DNA from 3 places in the Bradyrhizobium sp. 186 genome. Region 3 is predicted to be linked to each of the others. Evidence: predicted binding sites of a transcription regulator. Region 3 holds the regulator's gene; each other region holds the start of a gene.
The links. Region 3 encodes LexA, which represses DNA repair genes until DNA is damaged. Its sites were predicted from a motif close to TGTTCNNNNTGTGTTCNG; they were not measured.
Positions count from the first base shown of each region.

Region 1: the regulator LexA is predicted to act here: its motif matches at 4,695-4,712, upstream of rmuC (DNA recombination protein RmuC).
Region 2: the regulator LexA is predicted to act here: its motif matches at 1,625-1,642, upstream of IVB18_RS34605 (DNA repair protein).

Region 1 is NZ_CP082164.1:9,781,265-9,788,884, forward strand. Features, by position in the region: gene dapD (2,3,4,5-tetrahydropyridine-2,6-dicarboxylate N-succinyltransferase) at 1-220, shown strand, start outside; gene dapE (succinyl-diaminopimelate desuccinylase) at 232-1,398, shown strand; partial or broken gene IVB18_RS46775 (GIY-YIG nuclease family protein) at 1,802-2,138, opposite strand; gene truA (tRNA pseudouridine(38-40) synthase TruA) at 2,162-2,899, opposite strand; gene fmt (methionyl-tRNA formyltransferase) at 2,899-3,834, opposite strand; gene def (peptide deformylase) at 4,045-4,572, opposite strand; gene rmuC (DNA recombination protein RmuC) at 4,744-5,943, shown strand; gene IVB18_RS46800 (GIY-YIG nuclease family protein) at 6,022-6,324, shown strand; gene IVB18_RS46805 (MFS transporter) at 6,412-7,620, shown strand, end outside.
Region 2 is NZ_CP082164.1:7,142,562-7,150,181, reverse strand. Features, by position in the region: gene IVB18_RS34615 (inorganic phosphate transporter) at 1-42, opposite strand, end outside; gene IVB18_RS34610 (UdgX family uracil-DNA binding protein) at 141-1,541, opposite strand; gene IVB18_RS34605 (DNA repair protein) at 1,705-2,493, shown strand; gene IVB18_RS34600 (DNA polymerase Y family protein) at 2,390-4,042, shown strand; gene IVB18_RS34595 (error-prone DNA polymerase) at 4,039-7,563, shown strand.
Region 3 is NZ_CP082164.1:5,689,622-5,697,241, reverse strand. Features, by position in the region: gene IVB18_RS27380 (MFS transporter) at 1-1,009, opposite strand, end outside; gene IVB18_RS27375 (DUF2171 domain-containing protein) at 1,396-1,629, shown strand; gene IVB18_RS27370 (ComEC/Rec2 family competence protein) at 1,724-4,003, shown strand; gene IVB18_RS27365 (hypothetical protein) at 4,013-4,288, opposite strand; gene IVB18_RS27360 (hypothetical protein) at 4,404-5,066, shown strand; gene IVB18_RS27355 (hypothetical protein) at 5,173-5,601, opposite strand; gene IVB18_RS27350 (hypothetical protein) at 5,793-5,993, opposite strand; gene lexA (transcriptional repressor LexA) at 6,165-6,860, opposite strand; gene glp (gephyrin-like molybdotransferase Glp) at 7,036-7,620, opposite strand, start outside.

The sequences.
Region 1 (7,620 bases), 4.1 Mb from region 3:
CGTATTCCTGGGCGCCTCGACCAAGATCGTTGACCGCGAGACCGGCGAAATCTTCGTTGGCGAAGTGCCGGAATATTCGGTTGTGGTGCCCGGCGCGCTGCCCGGCAAGCCGATGAAGAACGGCCAGATGGGCCCGAGCACCGCCTGCGCCGTCATCGTCAAGCGCGTCGACGAACGCACGCGGTCGAAGACCAGCATCAACGAGCTGCTGCGGGATTGATCTTCTCCGTCATGACCGATGCCCTGTCCATTGCCCGCGATCTGATCCGCTGCCCTTCGGTAACCCCGGCCGATGCCGGTGCGCTGGGCGTGCTTGAAAAAGCCCTGAACGCAGCTGGCTTCACCTGCCACCGCGTGACGTTCTCCGAACCCGGCACCGCCGACGTCGACAATCTCTATGCGCGGATCGGCAGCGAAGGCCCGCACATCACCTTTGCCGGCCACACCGACGTGGTGCCGCCCGGCGACGAGAGCGCCTGGAGCGTCGGCGCGTTCTCCGGCGATGTGAAGGACGGCTTTCTGCACGGCCGCGGCGCGGTCGACATGAAGGGCGGCATCGCCTGCTCGGTTGCCGCGGTGCTGGAGCATCTCGCCACCAATGGCGGCAAGCCGCGCGCGGACGGCAACGGCTCGATCTCGTTCCTGATCACCGGCGACGAGGAAGACGTTTCCATCAACGGCACGATCAAGCTGCTGCAATGGGCCGCCGAGCGTGGCGAAAAATTCGATCATTGCGTGCTCGGCGAGCCCTCCAATGTCGAGACGCTCGGCGACACCATCAAGGTCGGCCGCCGCGGCTCGCAATCCGGCACGCTTTTCGTCGACGGCGTACAGGGTCACGTCGCCTATCCGCACCGCGCCGCCAATCCGGTGCCGGACATCTCGCGGCTGATCGTGGCGATCTCCGACGAGCCGCTCGACCACGGCAGCGCGGCGTTCCAGGCCTCCAATCTCGAATTCACCTCGGTCGACGTCGGCAACACCGCCAACAATGTCATCCCCGGCCAGGCGCGCGCAAAATTCAACATCCGCTACAACGACAACCACACCCAGGCGAGCCTGCGCGAGCTGGTCGAGATGCGGCTGACCCAAGCCTGCGGCAACCGCATCCGCGCCCGCATCGTCTGGGAGCCGTCCAACTCCAACGTGTTCGTCACCAAGCCGGGCCCGTTCACCGATCTCGCGGTGTCCGCGATCGAGGACGTGACGGGCCGCAAGCCCGAGCTGTCAACCAGCGGCGGCACCTCGGATGCGCGGTTCATCTCGAGCTATTGCCCGGTGATCGAGTTCGGCCTGGTCGGCCAGACCATGCACCAGATCGACGAGCGCGTGCCGGTGGTCGATCTGGAGCAGCTGACGAAGGTGTATCGGGGGATATTGGCAAGGTATTTTGCCTGAATCGCTACTTTACCAGGCGCTCCGCCGTCATGCCCGGGCTTGTCCCACGGCTGTCCGGTTCAGGCAAAACGGTTGCAACGAGACGCATCGACTCGTAATGAGCGCAAAATTCATTGATATGACTCACGATTTTTGCGCTCTCGTTTTAGCCGAGCGACCCGCAGCGGAGTATGCTGAGGTCCGCAATGAAGAAAATTTGCGGTGTTCTCGCGAACAACAAGTCTTCGCAGCTATGCCCCGACGCCATTAATTGACTCTAGCGACTCGCTTTTTGACGCCGAAGCCTGAACCGGACAGCCGTGGGCTTGTCCCGGGCATCCACGTTCTTTGCGCCGGCAAAGGAAGAACGTGGATGGCCGGGACAAGCCCGGCCATGACGTTGTGGTGAGAGCCCGCGCACGTCTCACTGGGTGATCGTGTCGTAGAGGTCCTTCCACTCGGGATTGTCTCTGAGTATCAGCCGCACCTTCCACTTACGCGGCCAGTGCTTGATGTTGTGCTCGCGCTGGATGGCGGTTTGGATTTCCTCGTAGCGCTCGAAATAGACAAGACGCTTCACGGCGTACTTCTTGGTAAAGCCTGCTACCAAGCCCCTCGCGATGCTCATATGTTCGCCGCACGAGATCATTCGTGACGCCGACATACAAAATGCCATTTGGCGCGCTCGCCAGGATGTACACCCATCCGCCTTGCATGGTCGCATGTTGACGCACGTGGATGGCCGGGACAAGCCCGGCCATGACGCCGGGGTCGGCCTCTCGCCTCAATAATCCACCTTCACCAGATACAGCCCGTCCGGCGGGGCGACGATGCCGCAGGCGGCGCGGTTGCGGGCCTGCAAGGCTGCGGAGAGATCGTCCGAGGTCCAGCGGCCTTCACCGACCCAGACCAGCGAACCGACCATTGAGCGGACCTGGCTGTGCAGGAACGAGCGCGCGGAGGTGAGGATCGTCACCTCGCGGCCGTCGCGCAGCACGTCGAGCTGATCGAGCGTCTTCTCCGCCGATTTGGCCTGGCACTCGGTATCGCGGAACGTCGTGAAATCGTGCTTGCCGAGCAGGCGCTGGGCGGCGGCATGCATCGCTTCCGCATCGAGCCGGCGCGGCACGCGCCAGGCGTGGCCGATGTCGAGCGCGAGATTGGCCCGGGTGTTGACGATGCGGTAGCGATAGTGGCGTTTGACCGCCGAGAACCGCGCCTCGAAGGCATCCGGCACGATCTCGGCTTCGAGCACCGCGACCGGATGCGGGCGCAAATGCGCGTTCAACCCGTCGCGAAAACGGCCCGGCGGAAACTGCTTCTCGATGTCGACATGCGCGACCTGGCCGATCGCGTGCACGCCGGCGTCGGTGCGGCCGGCGCCATGCACGCGCACATCCGCGCCGGTCATCGCTTTCACCGCAGCTTCCAACGCGCCCTGCACAGAAGGCAGCGTCTCCTGCACCTGCCAGCCGAAGAACGGCGCGCCGTCATATTCGATGATGAGCTTGTAGCGGGGCATCAGGCCAGCCGCATCGGCGGCTTCAGCGGCACGCCGCGCAGGAAATCCGCCGCCTGCATCCGCGCCTTGCCTTCGCGCTGGAGCTCGAGAATGCGGATCGCGCCGTCGCCGCAGGCGATGGTGAGCTGGTCGTCGAGCACCTCGCCCGGCGCGCCGGAGCCCTTCACCAGCTCACAGCGCAGGATTTTGACACGTGCATTCTCGCTCGCGCCGGCAAGCTCGGCCCAGGCCCCGGGAAACGGCGACAGACCATGGATGTGGCGCAGCACGTCGCGCGCGGGCTTGGTCCAGTCGACGCGCGCCTCGCTCTTGTCGATCTTGGCCGCATAGGTGACACCCTGCTCGCTCTGCTTCTTGAGCTGGAGCCCGCCGCGCCCAAGCGCCGCCATCGCGCGCACCATCAAATCGGCGCCGAGCCGGGACAGGCGATCGTGCAGGTCGGCAGCAGTCATTGTGTCGGATAGCGCCAGCCGTTCGGCCATGGCGACGTCGCCGGTATCCAGGCCGACATCCATCTTCATCACCATCACGCCGCTCTCGGCATCACCGGCCATGATGGCGCGGTTGATCGGCGCAGCACCGCGCCAGCGCGGCAACAGCGAGGCGTGCAGATTGTAGCAGCCGAGCTTTGGCGCATCGAGAATAGCCTGCGGCAGGATCATGCCGTAGGCGACGACGACCGCTGCATCCGCGTTAAACGCGCGAAACTCGTCGAGCGCTTCCGGTGACTTCAGCGTCTTCGGCGTCAGCACGGGAACGCCGAGTTTTCGCGCGGCCTCTTCTACCGGCGTCGGCTGCAATTGCAGGCCGCGCCGCCCGCCCGGCTTCGGCGCGCGGGTGTAGACGGCCACGATCTCGTGGCCGTGCGCGACGAGTTCGAGCAGTGTCGGCACGGAGAAATCGGGCGTGCCCATGAAGATGAGGCGGAGGGGCATCAACAGCACTCACTGCGTTCCCTCCCCCCTTGCGGGGGAGGGCTAGGGAGGGGGGTGCCACACGGCGCGCTCTCTCCATTTGGACGTTCGCGGCGCGCATTCTTTCTCGACGAGGGATAGACCTTTTCCTGGGCTACCCCCCTCCCCTGCCCTCCCCCGCAAGGGGGGAGGGAGTCTACTGAGCAAGCGGCGACATGATGCACTCTATAATCACTCCTCCGCGCGTTTGGCGGCTTTCTCGAACTTCTTCAGAACGCGGTCGCGCTTGAGCTTTGACAGATAGTCGACGAACAGCACGCCGTTGAGATGGTCGATCTCGTGCTGGATGCAGGTGGCATAGATGCCTTCGGCGTCCTCCTCGTGCACCTTGCCGTCGAGATCGGTGAAGCGCACGCGCACCTTGGCGGGACGTTCGACCTCCTCGTAATATTCGGGGATCGAGAGGCAGCCTTCCTCGTAGACCGACAGCTCCTCGGACGAGGCGATGATCTCCGGATTGATGAACACGCGCGGCTCCGGCGTGGTCTCGCCGTTCTCGTCGCGCTTGGCGAGGTCCATGGTGATGAGCCGCAGCGGCTGCGCGACCTGGATCGCCGCCAGCCCGATGCCGGGCGCGTCGTACATGGTCTCGAACATGTCGTCGGCAAGCCTGCGGATCTCCGGCGTGACCTTCTCGATCGGCTTGGAGACCAGACGCAGCTGCCTGTCGGGCAGGATGATGATTTCTCTGAGGGCCATGGCGGCGATTTAAGCCGCGCGCCGGATGCGGTCAATGCGGCCAGGAACTCCGTTAACGATCCGCTAACCATAAAACTTTGGGTTTCGTTAACCATAAAAATTAATGGGGCATTTACCATAAATGTTCGCTATTCGTTCGTGCGGACACGCGAATCGGCTAGAAGAACGAGCATGAACGAGATCATTTTCTTGGCTGGCGACTGGCCGGTGCGCACGGTGGACGCGCTGATCGGCTTCGGCGCGCTGGTCCTCATCCTGCTGCTGGTGATCGCCGTCGTGATCGCGCGCTCAGGGCGGCGCGGGGCGGAACTGGCGATGGCCAATGCGATCCGTGCGGACGAGCTCGAGGAGCGCCTGAGCCAGGTGCTGCACGTCCAGAGCGAGGCTTCTGGCCGGGTCGACGCCATGACCCAGACGCTCGCCGGCCGCCAGGCCGACATGGCGCGCGCGGTCAACGAGCGGCTGGATTCGGTGACCCACCGCGTCGGCCAGTCCATGGAGCACACCACCCGCAACACCATGGAGAGCCTGCGCGCGCTGCACGAGCGGCTCGGCATCATTGACAGCGCGCACAAGAACCTCACCGACCTCACCACGCAGGTCACCACCTTGCGCGACGTGCTCGCCAACAAGCAGTCGCGCGGCGCCTTCGGTCAGGCGCGGATGGAGGCGATCGTCCAGGACGGATTGCCGAAGGGCGCCTACGCGTTCCAGTTCACGCTCTCGACCGGAAAGCGGCCGGACTGCGTGGTGTTCCTGCCCGACCAGCGGCCGCTCTGCATCGACGCAAAGTTTCCGCTCGAAGCGATGACTGCGCTGCACGACGCGCGTAGCGACGAGGAGCGGCGCATTGCCACGCAACGCCTGCGCAGCGACGTGATGAAGCATGTCAGCGACATCGCCGACAAATATCTCGTCACGGGCGAGACCCAGGAGATGGCGCTGATGTTCGTGCCGTCGGAATCCGTCTACGCCGAGATCCACGACGGTTTCGACGACGTGATCCAGAAGGCCTATCGCGCCCGTGTCGTGCTGGTGTCGCCCTCGCTGCTGATGCTCGCAATCCAGGTGATGCAGCAGATCATGAAGGACGCGCGCATGCGCGACGCCGCCGACCAGATCCGCACCGAGGTGATCAAGCTCGGAGACGACCTCGGCCGCCTCAGGGACCGCGTGCTGAAACTCCAGAAGCATTTTGCCGACGCGAACGAGGACGTGCGGCAGGTGCTGATCTCCGCCGACAAGATCGAAAAACGAGCGGGACGGATCGAGGAGCTGGATTTCAGCAAGACCGACGCGCCCGAAGGCCCGCACCTGGTGGCGACCGGTGCCGCCGAGCTGTTCCCGCGCAAGCTCCAGGCGGGGGAGTAACCTGTTCGAGACTGCCGCCACAACCTCGGCTGTCGTCGCCCGGCTTGACCGGGCGACCCAGTATCCCAGAGACGCCAAATGGGAACGCGCAGCTACTACGTCTACATACTCGCTAGCAAGATCGGCGGCACCCTCTACATCGGCGTGACCAATGATCTCATCCGCCGGGTAGCGGAACACAAATCAAAGCTGATTGAGAGCTTCACAGAGCAGTACGACGTCGTCAGGCTCGTCTACTTCGAGCAGTTCGATGATCCCGAGAACGCGATCAGGCGCGAGAAGCGACTCAAGAAATGGAAGCCAGCGTGGAAGATCGCGCTGATCGAGAAAGAAAATCCGGACTGGAATGATCTTTATCCGGAGATAGCAGGTCCCCCATAACCCCTGCCTCTGGAATACTGGATCGCCCGGTCAAGCCGGGCGACGACACCTCACTTGTGGCAGCCAGAATCTGCTAACACCTCCCGCATGACCGCACCCGACGCGACCTCCCCCGCCGGCACCGAGACCCCAACCGCCTCCTGGCGCGACGGCCTTGCCGTGTACCTGCAGCCGCGGGTGCTGATCGTGCTGTTTCTCGGCTTCTCCTCCGGGCTGCCGCTGGCGCTGTCGGGGTCGACGCTGCTGGTGTGGATGCGCGAGGCCGGCGTCGATCTCGGCACCATCGGGCTGTTTGCGCTGGTCGGCACGCCCTATACGCTGAAATTCCTGTGGGCGCCGCTGGTGGATGCGCTGCATGTGCCGCTGTTCACGCGCGCGTTCGGACGGCGGCGCGGCTGGCTGCTGTTCTCGCAATTGCTGCTGATCATCGCGATCCTGCTGCTCGCGCTGACCGATCCGGCGCGCTCGCCTTTCTACGTCGCGCTCGGCGCGCTGCTGGTGGCGGCGATGTCCTCGACGCAGGACATCGTGGTCGACGCCTTCCGCGTCGAGAGCCTGCCGGAGAGCGAGCAGGCCGCCGGCATGGCCTCTTATGTCGCGGCCTACCGCATCGGCATGCTGGTCTCGACCGCGGGCGCGCTCTTCATCGTCTCCGGCTTCGAGAGCTCCGGCATTTCCCGCACATCCGCCTGGATGTGGGGCTATGTGGTGATGGCGGCGATGGTGCTGATCGGGACGATCACGGCGCTGGCCGCGACCGAGCCCGAGCAATCGGTACGGGCCGAAGCAGCGACGCAAGCCGAGACCGCGTTCGCACGCGTGTTGCATGCGGCGATCGGCGCTTTCTCGGAATTCCTGTCGCGCAAGGATGCACTCGCCGCGCTGGCCTTCGTGGTGCTGTTCAAGTTCACCGACGCGTTCTCCGGCACCATGACGGCGCCGTTCGTGATCGACCTCGGCTTCTCCCGCAATGATTATGCGGCGATCGTGAAGGGCGTTGGTCTTGCCGCGACGCTGATCGGCGGTTTTGCCGGCGGCTTTGTTGCGCGGCGTTATTCGCTCGCGACCAGCTTGTGGATCGGCGGCGTGGTGCAGGCGGTCGCCAACCTCTCCTTCTCATGGCTGGCTGTGGCCGGCACCAACCAATGGGCGCTGGCCTTCGCCATCACCTGCGAGAATTTCACCAGCGCCATCGGCACCGTGATCTTCGTCGCCTATCTCTCGGCGCTATGCCAGAACCCGCTGCACACGGCGACGCAATATGCGCTACTCACGGCGCTCGCTGCGGTCGGGCGC
Region 2 (7,620 bases), 1.5 Mb from region 3:
CGCGGGATCGGCTACCGCGCGGTCGAATGCAACGTCGGTCATCTCTGGACGCCCCTTAACTTTCTGTAAGGGCTATTGTCCGCGATGGATTTGAAGGCTGGATGACAAGCGGCGCCTGAAAGGCGTTTTGCCGCCAGCATTTAGGCGGCGCGCGCGGATTTCTTCTGCAAGGTGGCGGCGATCTTCAGATCCTCGACAAAGCGCTGATATTCCAACACCTTGGCCTTCGGATCCGGCAGCCGGAGCAGATAGGACGGGTGCACCGTCACCAGCGCCTTGCGGCCGTCGGGAAGATCGATCAGCCGGCCACGGTTTTTGCCGATCGGAGTGATCTTGCCGAACACGCTTTGTGCGGCGGTCGCGCCCATCGCCACGATGAGATCGGGCTGGATTGCCGAAACTTCCCGCTCATACCACTGTCGGCATGCCCGGATCTCGGGCGTCGCCGGCTTCTGGTGCAGGCGGATTTTGCCGCGCGGCACGAATTTGAAGTGTTTCACCGCGTTGGTGACATAGACCTTCTTGCGGTCGACGCCGGCCTCCTCCAGCGCCCGATCGAGCATCTGACCGGCCGGGCCGACGAAGGGATGGCCGGCGAGATCTTCCTTGTCGCCGGGTTGCTCGCCGACCAGCATGATGTTGGCGGACTTCGGGCCTTCGCCGAACACGGTCTGCGTGGCGTCCTTGTAGAGGTGGCAGGCGCGGCAGTGGGCGGCTTCCTCCCGAAGCCTTTCGAGATCGTCGCCGGCTGTGGTCTTGCGTGTCACGGGAGCCTCCGGGCGCGGGGAAATCCGCCCGCCGGTCCAGCGTTCGGCATCAGCGAGCAGGGGTCCAAGTATCGACGCTTCCTGGAGGTTCCTCGGGCGCGTCCTCGGTGCTTCAGGCGTCGGCATCCGGTCCGGCTGGAAATGGCGACGCCAGGTTTCCTCCAGGCGGCCCGGCGCGGGCTTCTCCGTCCGGCTGATCCCCGGCGTGAAAGAGATCGCATGACCGTCCCAATGAGCGCAGATATCAGGCGTGAGGATCGACCAGGGCATGTCGGCAAAGCGGCGGGCGAAAAACGGCGCGGTGAAAGCGACGATGTGGTGCTCCGGCTCGAACCAGGTGGCGTAATGCGCCTTCTGCTCGCGCCCGATCTCGCGGAAACGGACGATGTCGCGCATCCGTTGCGCGTCGCGCTGCACGCTGCCGGCCATTGCGGCAGCCTGCGCCACGTCGGGATCGGCCATCGTTTCCAGAAGATCGTGATCGGCCTTCAACCGCCACAGCAAGCGATAGAGGAGCGCAAAGCGTTCGTCGTCGCGATGCAGGATCGCGATGCGTGCGAGCTCGATGAAATTGGCCGGCACGCTGAATGTGGTTTCGGTCTCGATCGGCGGAAGGCTTGGCGCTTCCGACAGGCCGGGCGGCATCCGGTCCTGCGTTTGGCCTTGCACACCCCACGTCACGTCCGCCGGCGCGACCTGATGCAGCGCGAGCGTGCGCGCAGCTTTGCGCCAGCCGTCGAAGTCGGTCTCGCTGTCGAGGGTGATGAGGTACATGGCACTTGAATCCTATTGATTCCGTTCATGAATCTGTGGAGGCGCCAATTCGATTGACTCTCATGCGCCCGTTAGCTTTATATTAGAACATATCATGAACAAATGAGCCAGCCGTTGGTTATCTTCGAGAGCCACGGCATCCATCCCTGAAGGAGCGGCGAGTATGAGCGGCGCACGCATCAGCGCGCTTGCGACCTTGCGCGGCCAGATCGAGCGCATCGAGACGGCGGAGGTCGTGCACCAGCGCGATCGCGTCGCGCTTGGCCATGGCGAGGTCGACAGCGCGCTGAAGGGCGGGCTTGCGCGCGCGGCGATCCATGAGGTGTTTTGCGAGGGCCGCCAGGGCGCGGCCGCGACGGGTTTTGTCACGGGACTTGCGGGCCGCGTGACGGCACGCAAACCGCTGCTGTGGGTGCGGCAGGATTTTTTGGACATGGAAACAGGCGCGCTGTCGATGCACGGGCTTGCCGAGCTTGGGCTTGATCCGCGCCGTGTGGTGATGGTGCGCGCCGCCGACGTGGAGAGTGCGCTGCGCACTTCGGCCGATGCGCTCGCTTGCGATGCGCTGGGTGCCGTGGTGCTCGAGCTCTGGGGTGAAATCAGACAGTTCGATCTCGTGGCGAGCCGCAAGCTGACGTTGGCCGCGCAGTCTTCAGGCGTAACTGGCCTGCTGCTGCGCATGGCGGCGCAGCCGCTGCCGTCGACCGCGGAGACACGATGGATGCTGCGTGCGGCGCATTCGCCGCCAGGGGCGATGTGGAGTGTCTGGGGCGCGCCGCGCTTCGATGCCGAGCTCATTCGCAATCGTCATGGCCCATGTGGCCGGTGGATCATGGAATGGAAATGTGATGAGTGCCAGTTCAGTGAATCGCCGGCGTATCCTCAGCCTGTGGCTGCCGCGCCTGCCCATCGATCGGATCCAGCGCTTCTTCAGCAACGTCGGGCTGGATAAGGGCAAAGCGTTTTCAAGCGAAGTGGACGCCGGTTCGCGTGAAGAAAACGCGTCAAAACAAAAAGACGAGCCCAGCATCGTCGTCGCCAAGGACAACAATGCGCTGGTGATCCATGCGCTGGATGAGGCTGCCGAGCGTCTTGGCCTGCATATCGGCCAACCCTTGGCCAATGCCCGGGCGATGTGCCCGGACCTGAAAGTTTTCGACGCCGATGTCGCGGCCGATGCAAAAACGCTCAGCGACATCGCCGACTGGTGCGATCGCTTCACCCCGCTGGTCGCGCTCGATCCGCCGCACGGGCTGTTCCTGGATATCACCGGCTGCGCGCATCTGTTCGGCGGGGAAGCCGCGCTGTTGCAGGCGCTGGTCCGCGCGCTTGCCCGGCAGGGCTTTGCCGTCAGCGCGGCGATCGCCGGCACCTCGGTCTGCGCGCGCACGCTGACGCGGCAGGCACATAGCACCATCGTGGCCGATGGCGGGGAGACGGAGGCGATCAGCGCCTTCCCGGTGTCCGCGCTCGGTGCCGGCGAGGCCATCACCACCGGCCTGCGCCGGGCAGGCCTGAAAACCATCGGCGATGTCGCTTCCCGCAGCTCCCACGAAATCACGGCGCGTTTCGGCGCGCGGTTCTCCACGCAGCTCGCGCATGCGCTGGGGCAGGGCGATGCGCCGATCAGGCCGCGAAAACCGCTGCCCGACTACATCGTGGAAAAACGCTTTGCCGAGCCGATCGCGACCGACACCATGATCGCGATGACGCTGTCGCGGCTCGCCGATACGTTGATCGCTTCCATGGAAAAACAGGGCAAGGGCGCGCGACGGTTAGAGGCCGCCTTCTTCCGCACCGACGGCGCGGTGCGCGCGATCATGGTCGAGACCGGGCGACCGGTGACGCGAAGCGCGGTCATCGACCGCCTGTTTCGCGAGCACCTCGATGCGCTCGCCGATCCCCTGGATCCCGGCTTCGGCTTCGACATGGTGCGGCTGTCGGCGAGCCGCACCGAGATCGTGGTGCAGGAGCAGCGCGATCTCGATGCCCATGTCCACGACAATGACGAGCTCGCCGCGCTGATCGACCGCATCGCCGCGCGCATCGGCGGCAAACGCGTTGTCGTGCACCTGCCGCAGGACACCCATATCCCCGAGCGCGCAGTGCTGGCCGTATCAGCGCAGCACCACCTGGCTGTCGCCATGCAGGCCGAATGGCCGACGCGCGTCGAGAGCGAACCGCCGCTGCGGCCCTTGCGCATGTTCGACAGACCGGAGCCGATCAAGGTGCCGTTCGCGTCCGTACCGGACGGAGCCCCGCATCAATTCACCTGGCGTCGCGCGCTGCATGCGGTGGCGCGGGTGGAAGGGCCCGAGCGCGTCGCCATGGAATGGTGGCGGCAGGACGACAGGCAACTGACGCGGGATTATTTTCGCGTCGAGGATGCCGAAGGCCTGCGCTTCTGGATTTTTCGCGACGGTCTCTACGACAGCGAGCTCATCGACGAGGAAGGCAAGCCCGTTCCCGCCAACTGGTATGTTCACGGCCTCTTCGCATGACGACATCAGCCTATGCCGAGATCGGCATCACCACCAATTTTTCCTTCCTGCGCGGAGGCTCGGATCCGCGCGCCTATGTGCACCAGGCCAGCATCCTCGGTATCCCCGCGATCGGCATCGCCGATCACAACACGCTCGCCGGCGTGGTGCGCGCCTACAAGGAACTCGACAATGCCGAGGTGCTGCACAAGCCAAAACTCCTGATCGGCGCGCGCATCGTCTTCATCGACGGCACGCCCGACATCCTGGTCTATCCGCGTGACCGCGCCGCCTACGGCCGGCTCTGCCGGCTTCTCACCATGGGCAAGCGTGGCGACGACATCACGCGGATCGAAAAGGGGGAGTGCCATCTCACCTTCACCGATCTCCTGGCGTTTTCGGAAGGCCAGCTTTTGGTCCTGACGTTGCCGCATCATTTTGATGCCGTGCAAGCGCAGGACATTCTCGCGAGGCTGAAGGCGACTCGCGCCGAAGGCGTGTGGCTCGCGGCGAGCCTGATCTATCGCGGCGACGACCGGCGTCGCCTGGCGCGGCTTGATGATCTCGCGGCGACGGCAAAGGTGCCGTTGCTCGCGACCAACGAGGTGCTCTATCACCATCCCGCACGCCGTCCCCTCCAGGACGTGCTGACCTGCATCCGGGAAAAGACCACGATCGAGGCGGTCGGCAGGAAGCTCGAGGCCAATGCCGAACGGTTCTTGAAGACTCCCAGGGAAATGTCGCGGCTGTTCCGCGATTTTCCCGAGGCGGTCGCGGAGACGATGCGCTTTGCGGACAAAATCGACTTCTCGCTCGACCAGCTCAAATACCAGTATCCGGACGAGCCGGTGCCGCCGGGCAAGACGGCGCAAGGCCATCTGGAGGACCTGACCCGGGCAGGCGTACAAAAATATTTCGGCGGCAACATCGACGACAAGCTTCGCGCTACCCTCAAGAAAGAGCTCGCGCTGATCGCCGAGCTGAAATACGCGCATTATTTCCTCACCGTGCACGACATCGTGCACTACGCGCGCAGCCAGAACATTTTGTGCCAGGGGCGGGGATCGGCGGCGAACTCAGCGGTCTGCTACGTGCTCGGCATCACCTCGGTCGATCCGACCCAGGTCGATCTGTTGTTCGAGCGCTTCATCTCCAAGGAGCGGCTGGAGCCGCCGGATATCGACGTCGATTTCGAGCATTCGCGGCGCGAGGAGGTGATGCAATATGTCTATCGCCGCTACGGCCGTCACCGCGCCGCGATCATCGCCACCGTCATCCACTATCGTCCGCGCAGCGCCATCCGCGACGTCGGCAAGGCGCTGGGCCTGACCGAGGACGTCACCGCCGCACTCGCCGACACCGTCTGGGGAAGCTGGGGCAAGGGCCTCAACGACATGCAGGTCAAGCAGGCCGGCCTCGATCCGCAAAATCCCATGATCAACCTTGCGGTCGAGCTTGCGACCGAGCTGATCGAATTCCCGCGCCATCTCTCGCAGCATGTCGGCGGCTATGTGCTCACGCAGGACCGGCTCGACAGCTATGTGCCGATCGGCAACGCCGCGATGGACGATCGCACCTTCATCGAATGGGACAAGGACGATGTCGACGCGCTCAACATGATGAAGGTCGACGTGCTCGCGCTGGGCATGCTGACCTGCATCCGCAAGTGCTTTGACTTGATCGCGGATCACAAAGGCAAGCGTTACGAGCTTGCGGATATCAAATCGAAGGATGACGACGAAGTTTATCAAATGCTACAGCGGGGAGAATCTCTCGGCGTATTTCAGGTCGAAAGCCGTGCGCAGATGAACATGCTGCCGCGCCTGAAACCGCGGACGTTCTACGATCTCGTGATCGAAGTCGCGATCGTGCGTCCGGGGCCGATCCAGGGCGACATGGTGCATCCATATTTGCGGCGGCGGAACGGCCAGGAGAAAGTGAGCTATCCCTCGCCATCGCCCGAGCATGGTCCCGCAGATGAGCTTTACAAGGTTCTGCACAAGACAAAGGGCGTGCCCCTGTTCCAGGAACAGGCAATGCGCATCGCGATCGAGGCGGCAAAATTCACCTCCGAGGAAGCCAACGGCCTGCGTCGCTCGATGGCAACCTTCCGCAATGTCGGTACCATCGGCAAATACGAGGACAAGCTGATCGGCAACATGGTTGCGCGCGGCTACAATGCCGACTTCGCCAGAAGCTGTTTCGACCAGATCAAGGGCTTTGGCTCCTACGGCTTCCCGGAAAGCCATGCCGCGAGCTTCGCGCAGCTCGTCTACATCTCCTCTTGGCTGAAACATTACCACCCCGACGCGTTTTGCTGCGGTCTGCTGAATTCGCAGCCGATGGGCTTTTACGCCCCGGCGCAAATCGTCAGCGATGCCCGCAAGAACGGCGTCGAGGTGCGTGACATCGACGTGTCCTTTAGCTTCGCGCAGAACACGATGGAAGAGAGTGACGGCAAATACTGCGCCGTCCGCTTGGGCTTCCGCCAGATCGATGGCTTTCACTGGCTGGACCAGGATGAGGAGCGGTTGAAGCAAATTCAGTTGTCATTCCGGGGCGCGCAAAGCGCGAGCCACGACGGGATTGCGCTCCCTCTCCCGCTTGCGGGGGAGGGTTGGGGAGGGGGTGCCTCCGCGATTCACGCTCCCCAAGAGGAGAGAGCCCCCACCCGCATCGCATCTTTCGATGCGATGCGGCCTCCTCCGCAAGCGGGGGAGGTGAAGGAGGACTGGGCCGACCGCATCGTCGCCGCCCGCAATCGCCGGCCCTTCACCTCGCTGGAAGACTTTGCCCGCGACACCGGCCTGCCCAAACGCGCGCTGATCCTGCTCGCGGACGCCGATGCGTTCCGCTCGCTCGGGCTCGATCGCCGCGAGGCGCTGTGGCAGGTGCGGCGGCTGCCCGACGACGTGCCGCTGCCGTTGTTCGAGGCGGCCACCGCGCGCGAGCAGCCGGACGAGCATGCAAAACCGTTGCCGGTGATGCCGCGCGCCGAACAGGTGGTCGCCGACTACCAGACCATCCGGCTTTCACTCAAAGGCCACCCGATGGAATTTTTGCGCGAGATGTTTTCGCGAGAGCGTGTCGTCGCCTGCAAGGACATTAGTCATGAGAACGAGCGGCGCCGCGTCCGCTGCGCCGGCGTGGTGCTGGTGCGGCAGCGGCCGGGCAGCGCCAGCGGCGTCGTGTTCATGACGCTGGAGGACGAAACCGGCATCGCCAATGTCGTGGTGTGGCCCAAGATCATGGAGCAGTACCGGAAAGAGGTGATGGGCGCGCGCCTCATTCTGGTCGAAGGTTATATCCAAAGCAGCCCCGAAAAGGTGACACATCTCATCGCCCAGCGCATGGTCGACCGCTCGCACGATCTGATCGGCCTCGCCAATGATGCGCTGAGCCGCAAGCATCCGGTGCCATCAGGCGCCGCCCTGATCGAGCCGCTCAACGACGACCGCCGCGACCACGCCGATACACCCGCGCAAAAAATCCGCCACCCCCGCAACGTCCGCATCCTGCCGCCGTCGCGGGATTTTCATTGAGGCGATCACAGTCGCATCAACAAATCCGACGTCATACCCCGCGAAGGCGGGGTATCC
Region 3 (7,620 bases):
TCGGATAGTTGATGTTGCCGGGCTGCGTCACCGTTCCCAGCCACAGATACAGCGGATAGTACGTGATCGCGGCGAGCAGCATGCCGCCCAAGATCACCGGCTTGCGGCCGATCTGATCCGACAGCCAGCCGAAGAAGATCAGGCTCGGTGTTGCGATCAGCAGCGCGGCTCCCACGATATAGGCCGAGGTCAGCGCATCCACCTTGGAGACCTGCTGCAGGAAGTACAGCGCCCAAAACTGGCCACTGTACCATACCACGCCCTGTCCGATCAGGACCACGATCGCGATCCCGATGTATTTGATGTTGGAGCTGAGGAAGGCCTCCTTCCACGGATTCGTCGTCATTTGGCCGCGGGCCCTGATCTCCTGGAAGATCGGCGTCTCCTGGAGCTGGAGCCGAATGTAGATCGCGATGGCCACCAGCAGGAAAGACACCAGGAATGGAACGCGCCAGGCCCATTCGTCGAAGACCTCATTGCTGAACCAAGTCCGTGTCAGGATGATCACGGCCAGTGACACCACGATGCCGAGAGTCGGTGAGGTCTGTAGCCAGCCGGTGTAGTAGCCGCGCTTGTCGTCCGGCACATGCTCCGCGACATAGGTGATGGCGCCGCCATATTCGCCGCCCAGGCACAGACCCTGGATCATGCGCAAGCCGAACAGCACGAACGCCGCCGTCAGACCGATGGACTGGTAGGTTGGGATCAACCCGATTGCCCCCGTACCCAGTCCCATTCCGCTCAGCGTGATGAGGAACGTATACTTTCGTCCGACCCTGTCGCCCATCCATCCAAAGAGGAAGGCTCCCAGCGGGCGGATCAGGAAGCCCGCAGTGAACAGCGCGATCGTGCTGAGGAGGGCTGCAACCGGGTGGGACTGCTCGAAGAACTTGACCGACAGAACTGCGGCCAGGCTGCCGAAGATATAGAAATCATACCATTCGATAACGTTTCCCACCGACGCAGCAACAATCACGCGGCGAAAATCGCTCGGTACTTGAACTGCCATGTGCTGCTCCTATCAAATTCAAACGCTACTCCTGGCGCTTTTCAGCGCCCATTTGCTCGCGGAGTACACTTGGTGCGCGACGCTACAGGCGAGAATTGCGAGTTGCGTCCGCAACGCCTGGTCTCAGGGACGCTTGAGCCACCTGAGAAAGAGCTCGCGGTCTCTTCGGTACCGCGAGCTATCACGACCTGCCCGTCTGCCGGGGAGGCGTAGAAGCAGTGTAATCCCGCCGGGGCTGGCGTCTTATGAGACTTTCGGCTCAATCGACCTGAACCGAGGCTGACCCGTCCTGCGATGGAACGGTCGCCCGTCGCGCCGGGCGGCTTTGTCACGAACGAACGGAAAGGCCTCTCAGGCGTTGTGTGGGTCCAACAAAGGATCCCACCATGCAGAACATCGCTGAGCATATGGAAGTCATCGGCGCCGACGGCGTCCATGTCGGCACGGTCGATCGTGTCGAGGGCAACCGCATCAAGCTGACCAAGAAGGACAGCGGCGAGGGCAGCCATAAGGGCCACCATCACTTCATCGACAAGGGGCTCGTCGCCGATGTCGAGGGCAACAAGGTGCGGCTCTCGGCCAAGGCGGATGTGGCCGTGACGATGGAAGAGGAAAAGTAGGGCCGTCACGGTTCGTTCCTGATCTGTACCGCTATTCGCGCAGCCGCACGTTCCGGTAGCCTCCGCTCCCGTCGCGTATCGTAAGGCGTAGGGAATGGCGGAGCCGGGCCGGCCAGTACGGTCCCAGGGTATCGCGGAGACTTGGCCCGTCGGCCGCACCGCGCCGGCCGGTGGCTTTGTGCCGGCGGGCTTTGGCATTTGGCCGTCGATCGTCGAGACCTTGCGCGCGTGGCTGAGCGCGGAAGCCGGCGCAGGGCGGCTGTTGCCTTGGGTGCCCGTCGCCTTCGGCTGCGGCATCGCGCTCTATTTCGCCGCCGATCATGAGCCGGTGCTCTGGGTCGTTGCCGCGACGGCGGTCGCGCTCACGCTTGGCGCCGTCCTGCTGTGGCGGAGCCGGCTGTTTGCTCCCGCCATCATGATCGCGGCGGTCGCAGCCGGTTTTGCGATGGCGACCTGGAAGACGGCGCGCATCGCCCATACCGTGCTGGCCAAGCCGCTCTATTCTGTATCGCTGTCGGGTTTCGTCGAGACCCGCGACATCCGCGAGCGCACCGACCGTTTCGTGCTGCGCGTGACCTCGATGGAGGCGCAGCGCAGCGACGTCAAGCTCGAGCGCGTGCGCCTGTCGGTGCGCAAGGGCACCGCGCCCGAGGTCGGCAGCTTCGTGCAGTTGAAGGCGCGGCTGATGCCGCCGCTCTCGCCGGTGCGGCCCGGCAGTTATGATTTCTCGCGTGACATGTTCTTTCAGGGTATCGGCGCCTCTGGTTTCGTGATGGGCGCGATCGCGGCATCGGTGCCATCAGATGCCGCCGGCTTGCGGCTGCGTTATGCCGCATTCATGCAGGGCCTGCGCGATGCGATCGACACGCGCATCCGCGCCACGCTCGACGGCGACAACCGCGCGATCGCGACCGCGCTGCTCACCGGCCGGCGCGATGCGATCACGACACCCGTCAACGACGCCATGTTCATCTCGGGCCTTGGCCACGTGCTCTCGATCTCCGGCTACCACATGGCGGTCGTGGCCGGCGTCGTCTTCTTCGCGGTGCGGGCGTTGCTCGCGCTCATCCCGGGACTGGCGGTCGGCTTTGCCATCAAGAAATGGTCGGCGGCGGCGGCATTGGTCGCCGCGGCGTTCTATCTGCTGCTCTCGGGCGCGGAGGTTGCAACGCAGAGATCGTTCTTCATGACGGCGGTGGTTTTGATCGCGGTGATAGTCGATCGCCGCGCCATCACCTTTCGCACGTTGGCCGTGGCCGCGCTGATCGTGCTTGCCGTCGCGCCGGAATCGCTGGTGCATCCGAGCTTCCAGATGTCGTTCGCGGCAACGCTCGGGCTGGTGGCGCTGGTGCAGGTCGGCATGCCGAACCTGTTCGCCTCGCCGGATCATTCCGCGACCGCGCGCATTGCCATGTGGGGCGGCCGCGAGATCGCGATGTTGTTTTTGGCCTCGCTGATCGCGGGGTTTGCGACCACGCCCTATGCCGCCTTCCATTTCCATCGCGTCACGCCGTTCGGCGTTCTCGCCAATCTCGCGGCGATGCCGGTGGTGTCGGCGCTGGTGATGCCGGCCGGACTGTTGGGATTGCTCGCGGCTCCCTTCGGGCTCGACGGCCCGTTCTGGTGGCTGATGGGGATCGGCATCGATTGGATGATCGCAGTCACGCGATGGGTGGCCGCGTTGCCCGGCGCGGTCGGGCGCATCGGCGCCTTCGGCATCGCGCCGCTGATCGCGGCAAGCCTCGGGATCATCCTGATGGGCCTGCTGCGCACACCCTTGCGCTGGTCAGGCGCGCTGGTGCTGCTGGCTTCGATCGCCTGGGGGCTTTCCGTCCGGCAGCCCGACATTCTGATTGCCGGTGACGGCCAGAGCATTGCTGTGCGGGGCAGGGACGGGCACCTGCACCTGATCAGGGCGAACAAGGATGGCTTTCTGCTGAAGGAGTGGCTTGCGGCCGACGCCGATTCCCGCGACGGCGGTAATGCCTCGCTTAGCGATGCAGTGTCGTGCGACGAGTCCGGCTGCGTGACGCCGCTCGCCGATGGGCGCCTGGTCGCGCTGGCGCTGCGCATCGACGCGCTGGCCGATGATTGCAGCCGCGCCGCGCTGGTGGTGACGGCACGACCGGCGCCGCCGGATTGTGCGGCGATGGTGGTTGATCGCCAGCGTCTCGCAACGCAGGGCGCGCTGGCGCTGACGCAGCGCGATGACGGGTTTGCGGTTCGGGCGGTGAGGGCGAGAGGCACAAGCCGCCCCTGGTTGCCGACCGCCGCCGGCGAAGGTGATTTCGACGGAAGCCTTGCGCCGAAGACGGCCGCGCCCCGCAGCAAGGACGCAACGCCCTCCGAGGCTGACTTGCAGGCCGAGGACTGAGCGGACGGGCTACAGATACCAGGCCAGCACGGCTTCGAGACTTGCGTTCCCGATCACCGGCAGCACCACCAGCCGGCTCAGTCCGGAGGCGCAGGCCTGCGAGGCTGCGATCGAGCAGTCATGCGCCAGATCGTCGTTGAGCGCGGGCATGCCGGTTGCCCACGCTCCGCCGATGCTGCCTTCGCCCCTGGCGATGGATTGTGTCGCGTAGAGCGCGGCGAGGTCGGTCTGCGCGCTGCAATCGCCGGCGCGAAAGACCAGCGCCGAACGGGCCTCGTTCGGCACCCAGATCTCGAAGCGTTGCGCAATCGGCGTTGCCTGCGCGGAGAGGAATGTCAGGACCCAGGTATGGTCGGCGCTGTGGTCGGCGCCGGTCCGGTAGGGAACGCCGACGCCGAGGTTGATCCCGACCTTGGAGGCATCCTCCCAGCGCAGGAAGCTCGTGGCGTCGTGGCGGCATGCCCGCTTTCCAGGTGCGTCCGGGCAGGCCGAAGCCGCGTGGAAATTTGGTGTGCCGCGAATTGAACTCGAACATGTCGGCGGTGCCGTAATAGCCGTCGACGAGGCCCATCTCGTGGGAGACCTCGGGATCGTTGTGCCAGAGCTCGACCGCGCCGACATGCGCCTCGTCGTCGCCGCAGAACAGCACCATGACGGCTTGCAGGAATTCTCCCGCAAACACCGGCACCGCCACGCCGCAGGTCAGTCCGGCCTCGATGGCCTGATCGGTCCGTTTGAAATAGGAGTTGGTGAATTTGGTGAGGATCACGGGGTGCCCGCTGGCCCAAGCCTTGCCCGGAAGGCCCTCGTCATATCCGAAGCGCAGATCTTCGCTCACGGCCTTGAACGCGGACAGCCCTTCGCTGTAGAGGCCGCCACCGAATTCCAGCCGCATGCGCGTCGGGTCAGGCACCCAGAGTTCAACGACGCGAATGAAGGTCTTCATCGAACAGGTCCGCCCCCTCAAACCGCAACAGCATCGGCCATTTGGCTGCGGAACGGACGTTCAAAATTCAGGCAGGACAGCGCAAACTTCGTGCGGTGGGGAGCTGCGGCGAGCTGATTTTCCCGATCGGATTTCGAGAGATACAAACCGCTCCACGTCGCCGGCCACAGCCGGCGATAGCGATTTCAATCCTGGTCTCGACCAGTCGGCCGGAGCGGCTGCGTCAGCCGATCGGCAGGCGGGTGACGGTCGGCTGCCTGTCGGCGATGATCTGCGGCTTGTGCTCGCCGAGCGGCTGGGTCACCGGCAGTTGCAGCACGGTTGCGCGCTGTCCTTCGACGAGCTGCGTCACCAGCACGTATTTGCCGTCGGGGAATTCGATCGCGTCGTGATGGCGATCGGGAATGTGCGGATCGGTTTTGCCGAATTTTCCGACACGGGAGTTGATGGTGCGGGTCCAGATCCAGCGATTGTCGTAGCGGACGTTGTCGGCGAAGGCGAGCTCCGTTCCCGGCAGCAGGCAGACCGCGACGGACATGTCGGCTTCGGAGGCGAAGCCGCGCGTCGAGGTGCCGCGGAAGTTTGTCGTGACGATCGTCTCGCCGACTTCGGCGGGACGCGTCGCGACGGCATGCAGGCTGTAGTCACACATCGGGCGCTCCTCATTCAGGATAGCAACCCGCGCCTCTCTCGGAGGCGCAGGCCTCTATCAGAGTGGAAACTGTGATCTTATGCTTGTTTGTGGGCAAATCTGCGGCTCACATCCGTAGAGCGCGATCACATTATCTTTTTCAAATGCGCTGGGAACAAAGTCTGCTCCAGTGCATTTAGCAAGCCTCGACGTCAGCGGCCGGCAGGCGCGGACCAGCCCGAATATTGCCAAGCCGGTTGCGACGGCTGCTCGACGGCGTTGCGGGCATTGCGGAATTGCTCGCTGACCGCCGCCTCCTTGCGGACATGATGACGCGACTGTGCGGCGAGGGCTTGCGACGCTGATGCTGCGATCAGCGCCACGGTGATTGTGCTTAAAGCGATCTTGCGCATGGTTGTCTCCTCGGTCTCTCAAGGCCGCGAAGCAGTGGGCGCTTCGTGCGGCGTGCCGAGGATGTAGCGCCGGAGGGGTGGCCGGATAATCTGTGCAGAACCAGAAAGACTATCCAGCCGGAGCGGACAATCCGTCCGCTCCAATGTGTATCGAATGACCGCCGGATAGGCTCAGTACTTCCGGTACAGCCCGATCAGCTTGCCCTGAATTTTCACCCGGTTCGGCGGCAGGATGCGCACCTCATAGGAGGCATTGGCGGGCTCGAGGGCGATCGAGGCGCCGCGGCGGCGGAAGCGCTTCAGCGTTGCTTCCTCGTCGTCGATCAGCGCCACGACGATGTCGCCGGTATCGGCGCTCTCGTTGCGCTGGATCAGCGCCATGTCGCCGTCGAGGATGCCGGCCTCGACCATCGAATCGCCGCGCACTTCGAGCGCGTAGTGCTCGCCAGAGCCGAGCATGTCCGGCGGTACGCTGATGGTGTGGCTACGGGTCTGCAAGGCCTCGATCGGCGTACCGGCCGCGATGCGGCCCATCACCGGCACCGCGACGGGGCGCTCGCCGTCGTCCGCCGGCGCGCTGGAGCGCACCTTGCCGAGATTGCCCTCGATGACGCTCGGCGTGAAGCCGCGGCGGCTACCGGCGGCGGCCTGGAGCTCGGGCAGCTTGATCACCTCGATGGCGCGGGCCCGGTTGGGCAGGCGCCGGATGAAGCCGCGCTCCTCGAGCGCGGTGATCAGGCGATGGATGCCCGATTTCGAGCGCAGGTCGAGCGCGTCCTTCATCTCGTCGAAGGAGGGCGGCACGCCGCTTTCCTTCAGACGTTCGCTGATGAACCGCAGAAGCTCGTATTGTTTGCGCGTTAACATCTTGACCAAATCCCCCGGTTGATGTCGTTCGATTCCGAGACGGTGAATTCAGCGGCGAACCGCCAGATGCTCGAAACAAATCATGAACGGACACTATATGTTCGATATGTGTTCCGCAACTGCTTAATTTACCGTGAACGCGACGAACTTCGCGGAACGCGTGTGGTCGACGCATTCAGACCGGCAGTCGCAGCACCTCGCAGGGCATGCCCGCCTCGGCCTTCGGCGCGAATGGTGCGCGCACGAGAAGTGCCTGTGCCGCAGCAAGATTCGCAAGCAGCGAAGAATCCTGATGGTTGACGGGAAGGGCCACCAGGGTGCCGTCCTCGCGCAGCTCCAGGCGCGCGCGAAGATAGTCCTCGCGCTGATCATTGGCACCGACATCGCGGCCGAGCACGGCGCGCTCGCGGCGGTGATGAATCACCTCGCGGCCCGACAGCGCGCGAATCAGCGGCACCATGAACAGGAAGCCGCAAACATAGGACGATACCGGATTGCCGGGCAGGCCGATCACGCGCATCGCGCCGAGACGCCCGTGCATCATGGGCTTGCCCGGTCGCATCGCGATCTTCCAGAACGCCATCGAAATGCCCTCGGCGTTGAGCGCCGGCCGGACCAGGTCGTGGTCGCCGACCGACGCGCCGCCGGTCGTGATCAGGATGTCGGCGCCGCTCTCGCGTGCGCTGCGGATGCCGGCGGTGGTGGCCTCCAGCGTATCGGCGGCGACACCGAGGTCGATCGTTTCGGCGCCCTCGCTGCG